DNA from 2 places in the Rossellomorea sp. LjRoot5 genome. Region 1 is predicted to be linked to the other one. Evidence: a T-box and tRNA genes for the amino acid it is inferred to sense, from the RefSeq annotation. Region 1 holds a T-box; the other holds one or more tRNA genes.

What was found. A T-box is a leader RNA that pairs with one kind of tRNA and senses whether it is charged. The one in region 1 lies ahead of alaS (alanine--tRNA ligase), so its partner is inferred to be a tRNA-Ala.
Region 2: it encodes a tRNA-Ala, which carries the amino acid that the T-box ahead of alaS (alanine--tRNA ligase) is inferred to sense. The anticodon was not compared.

The regions. Positions count from the first base shown of each region.
Region 1 is NZ_CAXUQN020000001.1:1,566,328-1,573,797, forward strand. Features, by position in the region: gene recD2 (SF1B family DNA helicase RecD2) at 1-532, shown strand, start outside; gene ACSQ2E_RS07945 (biotin transporter BioY) at 668-1,270, shown strand; gene bioB (biotin synthase BioB) at 1,288-2,295, shown strand; gene ACSQ2E_RS07955 (hypothetical protein) at 2,492-2,677, shown strand; gene ACSQ2E_RS07960 (YrzQ family protein) at 2,684-2,824, shown strand; gene ACSQ2E_RS07965 (AI-2E family transporter) at 2,955-4,052, shown strand; T-box leader at 4,111-4,328, shown strand; gene alaS (alanine--tRNA ligase) at 4,390-7,023, shown strand; gene ACSQ2E_RS07975 (IreB family regulatory phosphoprotein) at 7,107-7,373, shown strand; gene ruvX (Holliday junction resolvase RuvX) at 7,377-7,470, shown strand, end outside.
Region 2 is NZ_CAXUQN020000001.1:20,975-28,444, reverse strand. Features, by position in the region: gene gyrA (DNA gyrase subunit A) at 1-318, shown strand, start outside; gene ACSQ2E_RS00155 (HD-GYP domain-containing protein) at 469-1,554, shown strand; rRNA gene ACSQ2E_RS00150 (16S ribosomal RNA) at 1,873-3,424, shown strand; tRNA gene ACSQ2E_RS00145 (tRNA-Ile) at 3,568-3,644, shown strand; tRNA gene ACSQ2E_RS00140 (tRNA-Ala) at 3,659-3,734, shown strand; rRNA gene ACSQ2E_RS00135 (23S ribosomal RNA) at 3,923-6,859, shown strand; rRNA gene rrf (5S ribosomal RNA) at 6,962-7,078, shown strand.

The sequences.
Region 1 (7,470 bases):
TCTTCAGCTTGTCAATCAGCCTGAAAACAATGTTTTTAACGGGGATATCGGTGAAATCGTTTCGATCTTTTATGCAAAGGAAAACACTGAGAAACAGGACATGATCATTGTTTTATATGAAGGCAATGAGGTAACGTATACACGGCAGGACCTCATGCAGATCACCCATGCGTATTGCTGCTCGATCCATAAATCCCAGGGAAGCGAGTTTCCCATTGTCATTTTACCTGTCGTGAAGAGTTATTATCGGATGTTACGGAGGAATCTCTTATATACAGCCATTACAAGGAGCAAGCAATTTCTCATTCTCTGCGGGGAGCTGGATGCTTTCAAACTTGGAGTGGAGAGGGAAGATGACTTTCTCAGAAAAACGACCTTGAGTGAGAAGCTGAGAGGCTTAATCGATCATGATGGTAGTCAGGGGGAAGTGGATTCATCAGATGGGGACTTACCCATTGAAGAATTCCTCCTGAATGAAGATCCGATGATTGGGATGGAAGGGATCAGCCCTTACGATTTCATGAAGGCATAAAGTTGATGAATGACGATTTCATTCATCAACTTTTTTTTAGGTTTATTGTCAACTTAAAATAAATTAAAGTTGACATATATTTAATGAAAGCGATATTCTTATCTTGTAGAAAAAATGACAGATGGGGGAAGACAGATGAACAGAAAATTAAGGACGATCGATCTTACACTGGCAGGGATGTTTGTTGCACTTATGGCGATTGGTGCCAACATCACCACATTCGTACCTTTTATGGTAGTGGGGGGTGTCCCTATTACGCTACAAACGTTTTTCGCCATTTTAGCAGGAGCAATTCTTGGAAGCAGGATCGGGGCGATTTCCATGACAGTGTACGCATTGGTTGGACTCGTGGGGGTCCCTGTATTTGCACGATTTGGAGCAGGGTTATCATCTATAGTGAGCCCGACTTTCGGATTTGTGGTTTCGTTTATTTTCACAGCTTACATCACAGGTAAAATCGTAGAAAAACATAAACATAAAGGAATCAAAGTATATATCTTCGCAGCACTGGTCGGGATGGTGGTCAATTACGTAGTCGGAACGAACTGGATGTACGCTGCTTACAAGTTCTGGGCACAAGCTCCGGAAGGATTCACCTATAAGCTCGCATGGGCATGGATGGTGGTTCCACTGCCTAAAGACATCATTTTAGCCGTCTGTGCAGGTGTCATGGCACATCGTCTAGAGAAATCGGTCCTATCAAAAAGTACATTCAGGAATCTGAATCGGGCAGCATAATGGGGGGAAGATGACTTATGAAAACGTGGAAAGCACTTGCGGAACAGGTCATTGAGGGAAGAGAAGTAACGAATGAAGAAGCTTTATCCATCCTGCGAAGTCCTGATGAGGAGCTTTTGGAGTTATTGCACAGCGCGTATTTGATCCGGAAACATTATTATGGAAATAAGGTCAAATTAAATATGATCATCAATACCAAATCGGGACTGTGTCCTGAGAATTGTGGGTACTGTTCCCAGTCGAGCGTCTCTGATGCACCGATCGAGAAGTACCGCATGGTGGATAAAGAAACCATCATGAAGGGAGCAAAAAATGCTCATCAACTAAATGTAGGCACCTACTGCATCGTGGCAAGTGGCCGGGGTCCGAGCAATCGGGAAGTGGATCATGTTGTATCAGCGGTTAAAGAAATCAAGCAACAGTATAATTTGAAGGTATGTGCGTGCCTCGGATTATTAAAGGGTGACCAGGCGAAACGGTTAAAGGAAGCAGGGGTGGATCGCTACAACCATAACATCAATACATCCGTTAACCACCATGAAAACATCACCACTTCCCATACATATGAAGACAGGGTGAATACCGTAGAGCAGGCAAAAGCACAAGGGATCTCTCCTTGCTCTGGAATCATCGTCGGAATGAAAGAAACGCTGCAGGATGTGGTGGATATGGCACATAGCCTGAAGGTTCTCGACGCCGACTCGATTCCGGTCAATTTTCTTCATGCCATCGACGGGACGCCTCTTGAAGGAACGGATGAACTGAACCCGAGATATTGCTTAAAGGTCCTTTGCTTGATGCGCTTCATCAATCCGACGAAAGAGATCAGGATATCCGGTGGACGTGAAGTGAACCTGCGAAGCCTGCAGCCATTGGGCCTTTATCCCGCAAACTCGATCTTTGTCGGGGATTACTTGACGACAGCCGGCCAGGACGGGACAGCGGACCATAGAATGCTTGAAGATCTCGGATTCGAAATTGATTATGTGAAAGAAGGAATCCGGCAGTCCGTCACCACCCGATAAAAATATTCAATGGATGCTATGGAAAAGGTTACTCCTTATGAATTCAGGAAAATATCCCACACTATATAAGAACGTTGATATTGCATCAATGTTCGTGCGTCAGAACTCATTAAACAAGTATAAAACATGCACTGATTGGACATGATGGTAGGGAATAATCACCATTATCCGGTGAAGCCCTGAGGTGAACGTACCGATGAAGTGTCCAAATTGTCAGAGCAAAGATATCGGAAAGATCGGCATCAACCAATACTATTGTTGGGGCTGCTATATTGAACTTTCCTTATCTAAGGGAGTCATTCATACTCACCAGGTAGAAGAGGATGGATCACTCAGCTCCTTAGATGACTTGTTTGATGAGGAAGAACGCCGACTAAGCTAGGAAGAGGTGTCTTTCTTGAATAAAACATTTGCATCCATCGTTGGTTTTGGAGCAGGCGTCGCGGCTTCCATCTATTCTCAAAGATCCAATATGATGAGTCAGAGACAAATGAAACGAATCCGTAAACAAGTAAAGAAACTTTTTTAACAGCTGAAAGAGACTGGCTCATTATGGGTCAGTCTCTTTATTGTTCTTTTGTGAATAAGGGTGAATGAATCCCAATGAATAAAACCACCTCTTATCTTCAAACACTAGAGGAGAAAAGAGGGAGGTGTGGATGGTGGAAAGAAGATCCTATACAAGTTGGATATACAGGCTTTCAATGGCCCTCATATTTGCATTATTACTATATGTTCTCTATTTATTGAAGCCTGTGTGGCATCCGGTATTAGAGGTCGTATTCTTTTCCCTGCTTCCCTTCTTCATAGGCGGCTTCATTGCCTACCTGCTTCATCCGGTAGTGGAGAAGCTGCATGAAGCAGGCATTCACAGGGGGATCGCCATACTGCTCATCTACCTCCTCTTCTTTGGGGGATTGGGCTATAGCATCTATAAAGGGACCCCGGCCATCATTCATCAGCTGAAGGATTTATCGGAGAACGCGCCGATTTTCACAGAGCAGTACCAGGGGTGGTTGAAGGTTGTGCAAAGCGAGACTTCCACATGGCCGGACGGGATCCAGTCACAGCTTGAGAAGAGAATAGACGGACTCGAAGCGTGGGTGACGGGGCTTGTGGCTTTGGTCCTGGCAACCGTCATGAAGTTTATGAACAGTCTGCTCATCGTCGCCATCATTCCCTTCGTATCCTTTTATTTGTTGAAGGATATAACAAAAGTAAAGGCGTTCATGTGGCAGCTCACGCCGAAAAAATGGAGGCAGAGTGCGATATCATTTTCATATGACGTGGATAAATCCCTCGGAGGTTACATCAGGGGGCAGCTCCTCGTCTGTTTGATCATCGGAGGTGTTTCAGCCATCACCCTATGGATGATGGGTATGAAATACCCCCTCATTCTCGGGTTGATCATTGGAGTCACGAATGTGATCCCTTATTTCGGACCGATCATCGGGGCTGTACCGGCAGCCATTGTGGCAAGTACGATTTCCACGAATATGGTGATTTATGTGGTCATCCTTGTCGTGGTCCTGCAGTTCCTGGAAGGTAACATCCTATCACCTCTCATCGTCGGGAAAAGCCTTCATATGCATCCTCTCTTTATTATGGGGGCTTTGATCCTCGGGGGCGAGGTGGGAGGAGTGATCGGAATGATCGTTGCGGTTCCGTTTCTGGCGGTCATAAAGGTGGCAATATTACACGGCAGGACCCATTTTCTTCATGCGATGAAGAATGATAATGCTGAAAAATGGGAATGATCATTGACAAATACCATGAATATTTCTATAATCCAACATATACAAGTATTCGCATAAAATGAAAGCAATGAAGGACCGAGTACGTTATAGTCCATCTTCCAGAGAGAAATCCCCCAGGCTGCAAGGGAATTCAGATGAAGGATAACGGAATGCTAATCCTGAGTGCAGGTAAAGCCTGCCGTCTTGCCGCGTTAAGGTGTATTGAGGGATGAATGAACGCCATCGTGTTTATTCATAACCAGGGTGGTACCGCGAGAAACAGCTCTCGTCCCTGTTTTAGGGATGAGGGCTTTTTTGTATTCTTTTTTAACCATACATATAAAGGAGGAAGTTTGATATGAACAAATTAACAGGCGCAGAAATCCGTCAGAAGTTTTTAGATTTCTTTCAGGAAAAAGGACACGGAGTAGAGCCGAGTGCATCACTCGTCCCTCATGAAGATCCGTCCTTATTATGGATCAATAGTGGAGTAGCGACATTAAAGAAATATTTTGATGGACGTGTGATTCCTCAAAATCCGAGAATCGTGAATGCACAGAAATCGATTCGTACGAACGACATCGAGAATGTAGGAAAAACAGCCCGTCATCATACGTTTTTCGAAATGCTCGGAAACTTCTCCATCGGGGATTATTTCAAAGTGGAAGCGATTGAATGGGCTTGGGAGTTCCTGACGGATGCAAAATGGGTCGGATTCGATCCGGAAAAGCTATCTGTCACGATCCACCCTGAGGATCACGAAGCATTTGACATCTGGAACCAAAAAGTGGGCGTACCTGCTGAACGCATCATCCGTATCGAAGGGAACTTCTGGGATATCGGCGAAGGTCCAAGTGGTCCGAATACAGAAATCTTCTATGATCGAGGACCAGAATATGGAGACAATCCGGAAGATCCCGAATTATATCCAGGCGGGGAAAATGATCGTTATCTTGAAGTGTGGAATCTGGTGTTCTCACAATTCAATCACAATCCTGACGGAACATATACACCTCTTCCTAAGAAGAACATTGATACTGGTATGGGCCTTGAGCGGATGGCATGTGTCGTTCAGGAAGTCCCAACCAACTTTGACACAGATTTATTTATGCCGATCATCGAGGAAACGGAAAAAATCTCAGGTCAATCCTATGGTAAGAATGATGATATTGACGTTGCATTCAAAGTGATCGCCGATCATATCAGAACGGTTTCCTTTGCAATCGGTGACGGGGCCCTTCCTTCGAATGAAGGCCGCGGGTATGTCTTAAGAAGACTTCTTCGCCGCGCTGTCCGCTTTGCGAAACAGATCGAAATCAATCGCCCATTCATGTATGAGCTGGTTCCGGTCGTTTCTGACATCATGGTTGACTTCTATCCGGAAGTGAAGCAAAAAGCAGAATTCATTCAAAAAGTGGTGAAAAATGAAGAGGACCGGTTTCATGAGACATTGAATGAAGGCCTGGCTATCCTTTCCTCCATCGTAAAGGTGCAAAAATCTTCCGGAAGTAACGTGATCCCTGGTGAAGATGTCTTCCGTCTTTATGACACGTATGGTTTCCCTGTTGAATTAACGGAAGAGTATGCCGAAGAAGAAGGATTGACGGTTGATCATGAAGGTTTCGAAAGAGAGATGGAAGGTCAGCGTGAAAGAGCGAGATCTGCCCGTCAGGATGTAGGAAGCATGCAGGTGCAAGGTGGAGTCCTGAGTGATATAACCGTTGAAAGCCGTTTTGTCGGATATGATACACTCGAAAGTACAGCTACAGTTCTTGAATTATTGGTGGACAATGAACGTCAGCCCCAAGTCGGTAAAGGTCAGGAATGCCAATTCATTCTAAACGAAACTCCTTTCTATGCAGAGAGCGGAGGACAGATCGGGGATAAGGGATATATCGAGGCAGAAGGCGTAAAAGTATCCGTTAAAACGGTCAAGAAAGCGCCAAATGGACAAAATCTTCACACAGCAGTTGTTGAAGAGGGGACATTGGTCCAGGGGGCCGAAGTCCTTGCGAAGGTTTCCCGTGAGTCCAGAACAAGAGTGGAGAAAAACCATACAGCGACCCACATTCTTCATCAGGCATTGAAAGATGTCCTTGGAGATCATGTGAATCAGGCAGGTTCCCTTGTTGAACCTGATCGTCTGAGATTTGATTTCTCCCATTTCGGATCTGTGTCTTCAGAAGAAATGGAACGGCTCGAAACCATCGTCAATGAGAAAGTTTGGAAGGCGATGTCGGTGAACACGGCCCTTAAATCTCTTTCCGAGGCTAAAGAGATGGATGCCATGGCGTTATTCGGTGAGAAATACGGTTCAGAAGTGCGTGTCGTATCGATTGGAGACTACAGCCTGGAGCTTTGCGGAGGCTGTCACGTATCCAATACATCCGAGATCGGCTTATTCAAGATCCTCTCTGAAAGCGGGATCGGTGCCGGTACTAGAAGAATCGAAGCCGTTACGGCAGAAAATGCATATAAAGCATTGAATGATCAGGTATCTCAACTGAAAGAGGTTGCAGCGAAACTGAAATCGAATCCGAAAGAAGTAGTCAATCGAGTTGACTCATTATTAGGTGAGATGAAAGAGCTTCAAAGGGAAAATGAATCATTATCTGCAAAGTTGTCTAACATAGAAGCAGGCAGCTTAACGGATCAAGTGAAGGTCATTGATGGTGTGAATGTCCTGTCTGCAAAAGTGGCATCAGGTGACAGCAATGGATTGCGCACGATGATGGATGATCTTAAGCAGAAGCTTTCATCCGGGGTGATCGTACTGGCAACAACTGGAGAAGATAAAGTGACCATCATTGCAGGAGTTACTAGTGATTTAGTCGAAAAAGGATATCATGCTGGTAAATTGGTCAAAGAAGTCGCATCACGCTGTGGTGGAGGCGGCGGCGGTCGTCCGGATATGGCCCAGGCCGGCGGTAAAAATCCAGAAAAAGTCGAAGAAGCCCTTCAATTTGTAGAAGAATGGGTCAAATCCATTTAACTCCGTGTGAAAGTGGTGTACAATGGAGGTAACGATTAACAATTCGGTTGTCAAAAAGACAAGCCTAAAGAGAGGTGCTAAAAATGAGTTCTTTTGACAAAACGATGCGGTTTGATTTTTCAGAGGAGCCGTTCGAACATGACGTGAAGGAAGTGCTCTTACAGGTTCACGATGCTCTGCAGGAAAAAGGGTACAACCCGATCAATCAAATCGTAGGATACTTATTATCTGGAGACCCGGCTTACATTCCCAGACATCAAGATGCCAGAAATATCATCCGCCGTTTAGAACGAGATGAAATCATCGAAGAATTAGTCAAATCGTATTTGAAACAACACAAAGAGGGATAATAGATGCGTGTAATGGGTTTAGACGTTGGCTCTAAAACAGTCGGAGTCGCAATCAGCGATGAGCTTGGCTGGACAGCTCAAGGAATTGAAACGATTA
Region 2 (7,470 bases), 1.5 Mb from region 1:
ACATGTAACGTGACTGAGCGTAATGGAGAACTCGTCTCTGTTAAAGCTGTCACAGGCGAAGAAGATTTAATGATCATCACCGCCCATGGCGTCCTCATTCGTATGGACGTAAATGACATTTCCACAACGGGACGTAACACTCAAGGGGTCAAGCTGATCCGTCTTCAAGAAAGTGAATTTGTTTCAACCGTCGCCAAAGTTGAAAAAGAAGATGAAGAAGAAACGGAAGCGCCTGTCGAATCTGTTGAGGAAATGGAACAGAACGACATGGAAGACCAAGCAGCTTCTGATGAGGCTAATGAAGACACAGAAGAATAAATGATAGAATAAGCTATTTTCAGTAATGATAACCATTCTGAAAATAGCTTATTTTTTTGGAAATGACACATTTATTTTTTGAAAATAACAACTATACCTCACTAAATTTGGTAAAATAAACTAAAAGAACAGACGTGAGGTGTTGGATAGTTGAAGGTCCATCGTGGGGAAATACAATTAGGCTGCATCGTAGCTGAAGATATCATGGGAATGGCAGCAAACCCGATCATCCCGAAGAATACGGTGCTTGAAGATGAACATTTTAATATCCTTCAAGCATTCCATATCAACGAGTTATACATAGAGAAAACAAAAGCCGACGGAAATTCATTCAAGTCACCGCTCTCTTCCGATAAGGCCTCCAATCAGGAGGAGACAAATTCTCAGGAGACTTTAGGATTTGTAGACCTTTACTTAACGACAGTAAAGGAATTCAAGAAGGAATTCATGAATTGGCAGTCGGGTACGGCCGTTAACGTGGCAAGAGTGAGAGAACTCATACTCCCGGTTATTCAAGAGGTGGAAAAAAATCATATATATATATATTCCCTTCATCACTATTCAACGAAGAAAGATTATCTCTATCATCATGCTGTTTCAGTAAGTATCATCAGTGCTTTAATAGGAAAGAAGATCGGTTTACAATCGGGACAGATCAATCAACTGGCATTAGCGGGAGCACTGGCTGACTGTGGGATGGCTAAGGTGAGCCCACATATATTATCCAAGGATCAACCGCTGACAGAAAGTGAATTTAAAGAAGTGAAGCTACATACGGCAAACGGGTATAAAATGGTCAAAGACACTCCACTATTAAAAACGGAAACGAAGCTCGCAATCTTTCAGCATCATGAACGTTTCGATGGAACAGGATATCCTGCATCGGAAAAGAGCGAACGTATTCACCTCTATTCACAGATTGTCGGGATTGCCGACGTGTTTCATGCCATGACATCAGAGAGAATGTACAGAAGCAAGCAGCCGATCTTCAAAGTATTGGATATGATCAGCAAAGACTTGTTTGGTAAATTTGATATTAAAGTAGTGGAAGGACTCCTTCAATTAATGGGAGACTTAAGAACAGGCACCCCGGTAAAGTTATCAACCGGAGAATTTGGAGAAGTCATTTATACCAAACCGAACGCCTTCATCAGTCCGATCGTTAAACTCAAGACAGATGAAATAGTAGATTTATCTCAGCAAAAGAACATCTATATTACAGAGGTTTTTATCTAAGATCGACTACGGATTTAGCATCCGAATGAAAAAAGTCGCAGGTCAATAAAGAGACCTGCGACTTTTTATCATTTACCTATTGCAAACGTGTTTGATAGTGTGTATACTATTATTTGTTGTCCGAAAGGCATTACATAATTATCAAGAAAATAACTTTTCTAAAATAATAAAAATACCTTGACGATAAACGTTGTAAATGATATATTATAAAGGTCGCTTCAAACGAAGCGCTTACACATTGAACCTTGAAAACTGAACAAAACAAGACAATACGTCAACGTTAATTCTAGATTTATTTTTAAAGAGCTATTCAAACTTTTATCGGAGAGTTTGATCCTGGCTCAGGACGAACGCTGGCGGCGTGCCTAATACATGCAAGTCGAGCGGATTGATGGGAGCTTGCTCCCTGATATCAGCGGCGGACGGGTGAGTAACACGTGGGTAACCTGCCTGTAAGACTGGGATAACTCCGGGAAACCGGGGCTAATACCGGATAACTCATTTCCTCGCATGAGGAAATGTTGAAAGGTGGCTTTTAGCTATCACTTACAGATGGACCCGCGGCGCATTAGCTAGTTGGTGAGGTAACGGCTCACCAAGGCAACGATGCGTAGCCGACCTGAGAGGGTGATCGGCCACACTGGGACTGAGACACGGCCCAGACTCCTACGGGAGGCAGCAGTAGGGAATCTTCCGCAATGGACGAAAGTCTGACGGAGCAACGCCGCGTGAGTGATGAAGGTTTTCGGATCGTAAAGCTCTGTTGTTAGGGAAGAACAAGTGCCGTTCGAATAGGGCGGCACCTTGACGGTACCTAACCAGAAAGCCACGGCTAACTACGTGCCAGCAGCCGCGGTAATACGTAGGTGGCAAGCGTTGTCCGGAATTATTGGGCGTAAAGCGCGCGCAGGTGGTTTCTTAAGTCTGATGTGAAAGCCCACGGCTCAACCGTGGAGGGTCATTGGAAACTGGGGAACTTGAGTGCAGAAGAGGAAAGTGGAATTCCAAGTGTAGCGGTGAAATGCGTAGATATTTGGAGGAACACCAGTGGCGAAGGCGACTTTCTGGTCTGTAACTGACACTGAGGCGCGAAAGCGTGGGGAGCAAACAGGATTAGATACCCTGGTAGTCCACGCCGTAAACGATGAGTGCTAAGTGTTAGGGGGTTTCCGCCCCTTAGTGCTGCAGCTAACGCATTAAGCACTCCGCCTGGGGAGTACGGTCGCAAGACTGAAACTCAAAGGAATTGACGGGGGCCCGCACAAGCGGTGGAGCATGTGGTTTAATTCGAAGCAACGCGAAGAACCTTACCAGGTCTTGACATCCTCTGACAACCCTAGAGATAGGGCTTTCCCCTTCGGGGGACAGAGTGACAGGTGGTGCATGGTTGTCGTCAGCTCGTGTCGTGAGATGTTGGGTTAAGTCCCGCAACGAGCGCAACCCTTGATCTTAGTTGCCAGCATTCAGTTGGGCACTCTAAGATGACTGCCGGTGACAAACCGGAGGAAGGTGGGGATGACGTCAAATCATCATGCCCCTTATGACCTGGGCTACACACGTGCTACAATGGACGGTACAAAGGGCAGCAAGACCGCGAGGTTTAGCCAATCCCATAAAACCGTTCTCAGTTCGGATTGTAGGCTGCAACTCGCCTACATGAAGCTGGAATCGCTAGTAATCGCGGATCAGCATGCCGCGGTGAATACGTTCCCGGGCCTTGTACACACCGCCCGTCACACCACGAGAGTTTGTAACACCCGAAGTCGGTGAGGTAACCTTTTGGAGCCAGCCGCCTAAGGTGGGACAGATGATTGGGGTGAAGTCGTAACAAGGTAGCCGTATCGGAAGGTGCGGCTGGATCACCTCCTTTCTAAGGAAGATTTACAAAAACGTTTGACACGTCGAAGTTTTGTTCAGTTTTGATGGTTCAATAAAGTTTTTTGCGAAAGCAAAAAAACTCTTCATCAAACAAACAATGGTAAGCATTGCTTATCATTCATTTTTATGGAATATGGGCCTATAGCTCAGCTGGTTAGAGCGCACGCCTGATAAGCGTGAGGTCGGTGGTTCGAGTCCACTTAGGCCCACCATATTCTCACCCCTTGGGGCCTTAGCTCAGCTGGGAGAGCGCCTGCTTTGCACGCAGGAGGTCAGCGGTTCGATCCCGCTAGGCTCCACCAAAGATTTTTGCGCAAGCAAAATATCTAACCATACGATCTCTTTCGAGATCCATGATTGTTCTTTGAAAACTAGATAAAGATAAATTGATAGTCAAGAAATTACCGAGTATCGCCATTTTAGGGTTTAAACCTTAATTAGTAAGTGATCAAATTTTGATTTAGCAGCAAAGCTGATAAAGCGAAATTTAGGTTAAGTTATGAAGGGCGCACGGTGGATGCCTTGGCACTAGGAGCCGACGAAGGACGGGACTAACACCGATATGCTTTGGGGAGCTGTAAGTGAGCTTTGATCCAGAGATTTCCGAATGGGGGAACCCATTGTTCGTAATGGAACAATATCCTTACTTGAATACATAGAGTATGGAAGGCAGACCCAGGGAACTGAAACATCTAAGTACCTGGAGGAAGAGAAAGCAATTGCGATTCCCTGAGTAGCGGCGAGCGAAACGGGATATAGCCCAAACCAAGAGGCTTGCCTCTTGGGGTTGTAGGACACTCTATACGGAGTTACAAAGGAATGAAGTAGACGAAGAAGTCTGGAAAGGCTCGTCAAAGAAGGTAACAACCCTGTAGTTGAAACTTCATTCCCTCTTGAGTGGATCCTGAGTACGGCGGGACACGTGAAATCCCGTCGGAAGCTGGGAGGACCATCTCCCAAGGCTAAATACTCCCTAGTGACCGATAGTGAACCAGTACCGTGAGGGAAAGGTGAAAAGCACCCCGGAAGGGGAGTGAAATAGAACCTGAAACCGTGTGCCTACAAGTAGTCAGAGCCCGTTAACGGGTGATGGCGTGCCTTTTGTAGAATGAACCGGCGAGTTACGATCCCATGCAAGGTTAAGTTGATAAGACGGAGCCGCAGCGAAAGCGAGTCTGAATAGGGCGAATTTAGTATGTGGTCGTAGACCCGAAACCAGGTGATCTACCCATGTCCAGGATGAAGTTCAGGTAACACTGAATGGAGGTCCGAACCCACGCACGTTGAAAAGTGCGGGGATGAGGTGTGGGTAGCGGAGAAATTCCAATCGAACTTGGAGATAGCTGGTTCTCTCCGAAATAGCTTTAGGGCTAGCCTCATGTGTAAGAGTCTTGGAGGTAGAGCACTGTTTGGACTAGGGGCCCTCATCGGGTTACCGAATTCAGACAAACTCCGAATGCCAAAGACTTATCCATGGGAGTCAGACTGCGAGTGATAAGATCCGTAGTCGAAAGGGAAACAGCCCAGACCACCAGCTAAGGTCCCAAAGTATACGTTAAGTGGAAAAGGATGTGGAGTTGCTTAGACAACCAGGATGTTGGCTTAGAAGCAGCCACCATTTAAAGAGTGCGTAATAGCTCACTGGTCGAGTGACTCTGCGCCGAAAATGTACCGGGGCTAAACGTATCACCGAAGCTGTGGATTGACACCTCTTGGTGTCAGTGGTAGGAGAGCGTTCTAAGGACTGCGAAGCTAGACCGTAAGGACTGGTGGAGTGCTTAGAAGTGAGAATGCCGGTATGAGTAGCGAAAGATGGGTGAGAATCCCATCCACCGAATGCCTAAGGTTTCCTGAGGAAGGCTCGTCCGCTCAGGGTTAGTCGGGACCTAAGTCGAGGCCGATAGGCGTAGACGATGGACAACAGGTTGATATTCCTGTACCACCTCTTTTCCGTTTGAGCAATGGGGGGACGCAGGAGGATAGGGTAAGCGCACTGCTGGATATGTGCGTCTAAGCAGTTAGGCTGATGATGAGGCAAATCCCATCATCTTAGAAGGCTGAGCTGTGACAGCGAGCGAATTATAGTAGCGAAGTTCCTGATTCCACACTGCCAAGAAAAGCCTCTAGCGAGGAAAAAGGTGCCCGTACCGCAAACCGACACAGGTAGGCGAGGAGAGAATCCTAAGGTGAGCGAGAGAACTCTCGTTAAGGAACTCGGCAAAATGACCCCGTAACTTCGGGAGAAGGGGTGCTCTGGTAGGGTGCAAGCCCGAGAGAGCCGCAGTGAATAGGCCCAGGCGACTGTTTAGCAAAAACACAGGTCTCTGCGAAGCCGTAAGGCGAAGTATAGGGGCTGACGCCTGCCCGGTGCTGGAAGGTTAAGAGGAGTGCTTAGCGTAAGCGAAGGTGCGAATCGAAGCCCCAGTAAACGGCGGCCGTAACTATAACGGTCCTAAGGTAGCGAAATTCCTTGTCGGGTAAGTTCCGACCCGCACGAAAGGCGTAACGATCTGGGCACTGTCTCAACGAGAGACTCGGTGAAATTATAGTACCTGTGAAGATGCAGGTTACCCGCGACAGGACGGAAAGACCCCGTGGAGCTTTACTGTAGCCTGATATTGAATTTTGGTACAGCTTGTACAGGATAGGTAGGAGCCTTGGAAACCGGAGCACAAGCTTCGGTGGAGGCATCGGTGGGATACTACCCTGGCTGTATTGAAATTCTAACCCGCGCCCCTTATCGGGGTGGGAGACAGTGTCAGGTGGGCAGTTTGACTGGGGCGGTCGCCTCCTAAAGAGTAACGGAGGCGCCCAAAGGTTCCCTCAGAATGGTTGGAAATCATTCGCAGAGTGTAAAGGCACAAGGGAGCTTGACTGCGAGACCTACAAGTCGAGCAGGGACGAAAGTCGGGCTTAGTGATCCGGTGGTTCCGCATGGAAGGGCCATCGCTCAACGGATAAAAGCTACCCCGGGGATAACAGGCTTATCTCCCCCAAGAGTCCACATCGACGGGGAGGTTTGGCACCTCGATGTCGGCTCATCGCATCCTGGGGCTGTAGTCGGTCCCAAGGGTTGGGCTGTTCGCCCATTAAAGCGGTACGCGAGCTGGGTTCAGAACGTCGTGAGACAGTTCGGTCCCTATCCGTCGTGGGCGCAGGAAATTTGAGAGGAGCTGTCCTTAGTACGAGAGGACCGGGATGGACGCACCGCTGGTGTACCAGTTGTCTTGCCAAAGGCATCGCTGGGTAGCTATGTGCGGAAGGGATAAGTGCTGAAAGCATCTAAGCATGAAGCCCCCCTCGAGATGAGATTTCCCATCACGTAAGTGAGTAAGATCCCTAGAAGATGACTAGGTAGATAGGTCAGAGATGGAAGCATGGCGACATGTGGAGTTGACTGATACTAATCGATCGAGGACTTAACCACAAAGAGTCATATTTATATGAACAACATTGGTCGATATTCGGCTTTCTTGACATCAATTCTTTATCTAGTTTTGAAGGAACAATCCCTTCAATTGAATAGTCGTCTGGTGACAATGGCGAAGAGGTCACACCCGTTCCCATGCCGAACACGGAAGTTAAGCTCTTCAGCGCCGATGGTAGTTGGGGGATCTCCCCCTGTGAGAGTAGGACGTCGCCAGGCAAATAGGAAAAAGAGTAGCTCATTGAGAGTTACTCTTTTTTTGGTTTTGATTTTTTGTTCGAAGAACATTCGGTCTCTCCTCGACCGCAGTGCGAGGGTAGGGAGGAGCAAGAAGGTCGAGGACGCGAGGGAGAGAAGACCGGAGTGTGGTATCCACACGAGGATCTGAACGAGTGAAGCGGACGAAGAGATTCGCCGCTCATCACTAGCCGTAGCCTTCAGTGCCGATGGTAGGTGGGGGCTCCCCCTGTGAGAGTAGGACGTCGCCAGGCAAATAGGAAAAAGAGTAGCTCTTAGGAGTTACTCTTTTTGATTTGTCTTTTTTTTAGGAACAAAATGACTGCCTGTTGACGAAGAAGGGAACGGGGTGAGGGATGAGTACACTGCTGATG